DNA from 2 places in the Anoxybacillus sp. ST70 genome. Region 1 is predicted to be linked to the other one. Evidence: riboswitches for the same ligand, from Rfam matches in the RefSeq annotation. Region 1 holds a riboswitch; the other holds the start of a gene.
The links. A riboswitch is a leader RNA that binds a small molecule or an ion and turns the genes downstream of it on or off. The one in region 1 is predicted to bind S-adenosylmethionine.

Region 1 (3,171 bases):
CGCGCCGTCGCAATCGCTCCTGCATTGCAAATCGTCATGATGCGATCGCCGTCTTGAAAAAGGGAAAGGGCATGTTCGCCGATGCGGCGGCATACGTCTTCATCTTCTACTTGAATGCAAATCGCTTCATGAATGAGCGTCGTTTTCGCTTCGTTGACGGATTTTGCTTGCGCGACGCTTTTCATGAGCCGATCAAGCGCCCAAAATAAGTTGACAGCGGTCGGACGCGAGCTAGCTAAATAGTCGCGGTCTCGTTTTAACTCGGCATGAAATTGCGCTAAGTCGTTCGTTTCATACGATTTTGCCGCAAGCGCTAAGCCGTAGGCGGCGGTCATGCCGATGGCTGGCGCCCCGCGCACTTTTAACGTCACGATCGCATCCCATACGTCTTTGATATGTTTTAATTCTAAATATTCAGTCTTATGAGGCAATGCTTGTTGATTTAAAATCGTAATATGTGTATCGTGCCATTGTACAGATTTCATTGTCTTCCTCCTAGCTGTTCACATGTACCGTTTGTTGCACAAGTTGTTTGATCGCATGAATCGGCAATTGTTCACGCTGTACGATCAGCTCGCGTCCGAGGCGAAGCGCGTGACGTTTCACATCAAGTCGGCGCTCAAGCGACAATTCGTCAACGTCTGCGACATGCGCTAAACCGATTGTTCGGCGAATGACTTCACAGCCAGCAAATCCAATCGCTTCTGTGAGGGCATCGCGAAGCACGTCATGAAGCACGCCAGAAACGGTCGCGTACGGTTCATTGCTTTCACGCCAAAGTTCAGAAAATGTGCGAACAAACACGTCCCACGTTTTTTCGATATGATGAAAGAGCGGTTTGCGGTCACGTTCATCGCGAGCGAGGGCGTTTAACAGCAAATTAGCGAAAAATTGCCCGAGATCAAAGCCGATTGGACCGTAAAATGCAAATTCTGGGTCGATCACTTTCGTTTCATCGTCACTTGCGAAAATGCTTCCTGTATGTAAATCGCCATGAAGCAAGACGTCCGCTTTCGTTAAAAAGCGCCGTTTCAATTTTGCGGTTTCGCGTTTTAATGCGTCATCTTGCCAAAGCTGCTCGACATCTGCGCGAAGTTCGGCTTCAAAGTTGTTTGTGTCATGGTCAAAAAACGGGTCGGTCAATACGAGATCTTCTGTAATTTTACAAAGTTCAGGATTTGTAAATTGCTGTGCGAGCTTCTTTTTTTGTTGTTGGTTCATGCCGAAATCGGACGTGTAAAACGCTGTTTTCGCGATAAATTCGCCGATATGTTCAGAAATGTTCGGAAATGTTTTTCCTTCGATGAACCCACGACGAGCAATTTGTAAATGCGATAAATCTTCCATCACTGTAATCGCTAAAGACTCATCAGAATAGTATACTTTCGGAACGTATTGAGGGACGTAGCTTGCGAAAGTGCGCAACGCTTGGCTTTCAATCGTCGCCCGTTTTAACGTGAGCGGCCAGCTTTCGCCGACGACTTTCGCATACGGTAACGCTTGTTTGATGATGATGCTGTCGTTTGTGCGCTCGTTGACGATACGAAACACGAGATTTAAGTTGCCATCGCCAATTTCTTTGCATGAAAGAAGAGCATCTTTTCCAAAAAGCCCTAACCGAACAGCAAGGGCGATCGCTTTTTGTTCTGTTAACGGTTCGTACATACAAATTCCTCCCTTGACATAAATAAAAAACCTCTTTCGCTGAATGAAAGAGGTTTGAAGTTTGCTTCGCACCTCTTATCTCTCAGCCTACTGCTGCAAGAATTAGCACCGTGCGTCATCGCCGGTTGCCGGGCTTCATCGGGCTCGTCCCTCCACCTGCTCTTGATAAGAGTGTTTATCGTTATTTGAATGTTTTTAACAGTGAAAAAGTTTCGTGAATTCGCTTGATTCGAATCATACATCGGTTCATGCTCGTTTGTCAATCCTTTTTTTCAAAAATTTTATACACGTCTGGGCGACGATCAGCAAAAATCGGGATGCGTCCGCGCACATGTTGCACTTCGTTTATGTCAATATTCGCCGCAATGACCGTTTCTTGTTCGTCCCCTTCAGCGAGCACGTTTCCCCACGGATCGATGATCATCGAATGACCAGCAAATGTGTTGTTCGGGTCTTTTCCAGCGCGGTTGCAGGCGACGACGTAACATTGGTTTTCAATCGCTCTCGCCATTAATAACGTACGCCAATGATGAAGGCGAGCAAGCGGCCACTCCGCGACGACAAATAGCACTTCGGCTCCGTGAAGCGCATGGGTGTGAATCCATTCTGGAAAACGAATGTCATAACAAATGACGCCTGCGCACGTCGTGTGAGCGAGTTGAAAAACGTGTAACGTCTCCCCAGCGTGTAAATACATATGTTCATCCATCAATTTGAACAAATGAAGTTTACTATATTCGCTAACGACATGACCGTTTCGGTCGACGACATACATCGTATTCGTCATTTGTTTGTCTGTTTTTTTCGCTACCGATCCGCCGACAATATGCACATCGTACGTGCGCGCAAGCGAGGAAAGAAACGTTTTTGTATCTTCGCCGTTTTCGTCGGCGATGTCTGTTAATCTCGTTAAATCGTATCCTGTCGTCCATAGTTCTGGCAATACGACGACGTCGACGTCACGCGCCATTTGTTCCATGTAGCGCACGATCGTTTGTTTATTTTTTTTAGGCGCTCCAAACGCAATGTCCATTTGTATACAAGCGATATTCATTTCATTCACCTCGAAAAATTTTCTTTACATTTTGATTTTTACGATATATGATACATGACTAGAATTTCAACCTTTTTGTGAAGTAGGTGTGCGAAAAATGAAAACATTTCCGCAATCGAACTTGTTACAGCAACTACCGAAGCAATTTTTTGCTTCGCTCGTTCAAAAAGTCAATGCGGTCATTGCTGAAGGGCATGACGTCATTAATCTTGGGCAAGGAAATCCGGATCAGCCGACCCCTGCTCATATTGTAAACGCAATGCAACAGGCGGTCGCAAAGCCAGCGTACCATAAATATTCCCCGTTTCGCGGGTATTCGTTTTTGAAAGAAGCGGTAGCGACGTTTTACAAACGGGAGTATGGGGTAACCATTGATCCAGAAAAAGAAGTCGCCATTTTATTTGGCGGCAAAGCTGGGCTCGTTGAAATGCCGCTTTGTTTATTAAACCCCG
Region 2 (3,171 bases), on a different contig from region 1:
GCAGCAACAAGTAAAGAGATCCATTTTTTCATTTGTTTCTTCCTCCTTTTTATCGTTTATCTATTTTAGAAGTGACAAAGTCACCAATAAACTGAATAATAAAGACAATGACTAAAATGAGCACAGTTGCAACAAATGTCACATCGTTATTGTTGCGTTGGAATCCTTCTAAATACGCTAAATTTCCAAGCCCTCCAGCACCAACAACTCCTGCCATCGCTGTATATCCAACGAGCGCAATCGCTGTGACTGTAATTCCAGATACAAGTGCAGGAAGCGCTTCTGGGAGGAGCACTTTCCAAATAATTGTCGATGTCGTCGCCCCCATCGCTTTTGCTGCTTCAATGACACCTTTATCAATTTCACGAAGCGCAATTTCTACCATGCGCGCATAAAACGGTGCGGCACCGATGATGAGAGCTGGTAACGCAGCGTTTGCTCCAAGAATTGTACCAACAACAAGTTTGGTAAACGGAATAAGCAAAATAATTAAAATAATAAACGGAATCGAGCGGAAAATGTTGACGAACGACGCAATGGCACCGTTAACGAGACGATTTTCCCATATGTTTCCCTTAGACGTTAAAAACAGCAATAAACCAAGTAAAATGCCAAGCACAAACGTTGCTATAACAGAGATAGCTGTCATATACAATGTTTCCATCGTCGCCGCCCATATTTTATCCCAAACGACGTTCGGAAATAGTTCATTCCACATTCGCCAACACCTCCACTTCAACTTCTTGCTGGCGAATAAAAGCGAGTGCTCGCTCAATTTCTTCATTCGCACCGTCTAAATGAATGAATAACACCCCATATGAACCGTGATGCGTTTGCGAAATTTTCCCTTGCAAAATATTCACATTTAGATCAAATTGACGAATAAGCTGTGTAATGAGCGGTTGCTCAGCCGCTTCGCCGACGAATGTAAGCTGAACAACTTGGCCGTTCGGATATCGTTCGAGAAGATGCAACATGGCTTCTTTCGTTTCCTCCGGCTCCGTCACTTGTTGGACGAATCGTTTCGTAATCGGTTGCTCTGGCTTACGGAATACATGAAGCACTTCGCCCATTTCAACAATTTTTCCGTTTTCCATGACCGCTACGCGATCGCAAATTTTACGAATAACATGCATTTCGTGTGTAATTAACACGATCGTTAAACCGAGACGTTTATTAATATCGACGAGCAAATCTAAAATGGAGTCCGTCGTTTGTGGGTCAAGCGCTGATGTCGCTTCATCACATAACAACACTTTCGGGTTGTTCGCTAACGCACGCGCAATGCCGACGCGCTGTTTTTGCCCTCCGCTCAATTGCGACGGGTATGCATTTTCTCTTCCTTGCAAGCCGACGAGTTGAATAAGCTCATCGACGCGCTTCATCCGTTCCTCTTTCGGAACACCGGAAATTTCTAACGGGAAAGCAATATTTTCACGTACAGTCCGCGACCAAAGTAAGTTAAAATGTTGGAAAATCATCCCGATTTGCTGACGCGCTTGTCGTAATTGTTTCCCACTAATTTTCCCCATATCTTTTCCATCAACAATCACTTCACCGCTTGTCGGCTTTTCTAGCCCATTTAACAATCGGATGAGCGAACTTTTCCCCGCTCCGCTATAACCGATGATGCCGAAAATTTCTCCTTCTGCAATATGCAAGTTTACATGATCGACCGCAGTCACATTTCCGCTTGCCGCTCTGTATACTTTCGTTACGTTTGATAAAGTAATCACGTCGCTGTCACCTTCCTTCCATGAAAAAAGCCTTTCTGCTCAAGAGAACAGAAAGGCGTTATCATCCATTCTGTCTCTTATCTCTCAAAGCAAACGCTTTGTGTGAATTGGCACCATTTCAGCAGCGCTGACGGTTGCCGGGTTTCATCGGGCACATCCCTCCACCTCTCTTGATAAGAGCGCTTTTAAACGCTTTATTCAGTTAACGTTTTAATGTATTCAAGAATGATGCTGAACTACGAATGTGAGTATATCATCGAAAGAAGGACGATGTCAATAAAAAATTTTTTGACTTCAATATAAGGAATCATTATGTTGCTAATGTCGGGCGACCGAGCAACAACCGCTTACGCGAAAGCGTAAAGGGCTGATCCAAAACACTAATACGTTTTCGATCAGCCCCTTCAGTCCAAAAAAATGAGGGTAAACTTTTCGATTGTATCTATATAGCTACAGGCTGAGTGAATACATTAATCACATTCTTCTTTTGTAATTCTAATCGTTACATAAACTTTATGAAATGAGTCATAGTAGTCGGCTTGTGCAACACTGGGAGTATACCATTTATCAAGTAATTTCAAGTAAGAGTCGGTGTTTTCTAAAGAATAAATCCCCGTAATCGTAGAAGTCTTAGTTGTTCGATTTCGATCATAAGTAACTGTCATTGTGACCGTACCATACATACTCTGAACTGTTTTCGTCTTTTTATTTCCTCGAACGATAGTATCAAGTGGGGTAATTTTTGACTTTGAATTGCTTAAATCGGCTATTGAACTCCCTACTGTAGGAGTAACTGTAATTGTTACATTCCCCTCTTTATATACTTGCTTCTGGAGAGTACTAGCTTCAGTTGTAATTAACGATCCAAAAAACCCCTCTAATGACAAGGTAAAAGCAAATGCTAGGGTAGTAGCTAAAACCAAATTTTTAAATTTAATTTTCATTACTTTTTCTCCTCACATCGTATATTTACTCATAATGCTAGTTGAACATCAGTACCGTGGATTTTAGAGATCTTAATTCTTATTTAATTGATTACTCATCCGAGATATGCTATGTTAGCCTGTTTTAGATAAAAATCGGAAGTTCTTTATTTTAACTTATACATTGCTTATGCTCCTCCTAACTTCAAAAAATTCTTGATGCAGCGATGTTTCACGCGAGTGAGCAGACGAGACGAGGCCAGTGGACGAGCTCGACGGATGGCGGTGGTTAAAAACGAAGACAGGTTGTCTTGCACATGTTGTTTTCTTGGACGCAGCTCAGCATGAACGATATAGCCTTCCTTCCCTGCATACGCAAACAACGGCGTAAAACCATCAAATCCTTCATCCGTTCGACTCACTCCTTCTTTTTTCGTCGGAGTTGTCAAATGGAGAGCTATCTACATCAAGTTGGAGCCATGTCGTCCTCCCTTTGATCCAACAAGGGGACG

Region 2: another riboswitch for S-adenosylmethionine. It lies ahead of K1I43_RS09105 (methionine ABC transporter ATP-binding protein); the one in region 1 lies ahead of mtnK (S-methyl-5-thioribose kinase).

The regions. Positions count from the first base shown of each region.
Region 1 covers NZ_JAHZOF010000001.1:363,033-366,203, reverse strand. Annotated here, with positions in the region: gene mtnA (S-methyl-5-thioribose-1-phosphate isomerase) at 1-485, opposite strand, end outside; gene mtnK (S-methyl-5-thioribose kinase) at 496-1,665, opposite strand; SAM riboswitch class I at 1,738-1,837, opposite strand; gene K1I43_RS01915 (carbon-nitrogen family hydrolase) at 1,925-2,719, opposite strand; gene K1I43_RS01910 (pyridoxal phosphate-dependent aminotransferase) at 2,817-3,171, shown strand, end outside.
Region 2 covers NZ_JAHZOF010000005.1:191,908-195,078, reverse strand. Annotated here, with positions in the region: gene K1I43_RS09115 (MetQ/NlpA family ABC transporter substrate-binding protein) at 1-32, opposite strand, end outside; gene K1I43_RS09110 (methionine ABC transporter permease) at 50-718, opposite strand; gene K1I43_RS09105 (methionine ABC transporter ATP-binding protein) at 708-1,736, opposite strand; SAM riboswitch class I at 1,811-1,916, opposite strand; gene K1I43_RS09100 (hypothetical protein) at 2,207-2,680, opposite strand; partial or broken gene K1I43_RS09095 (transposase family protein) at 2,893-3,171, opposite strand, start outside.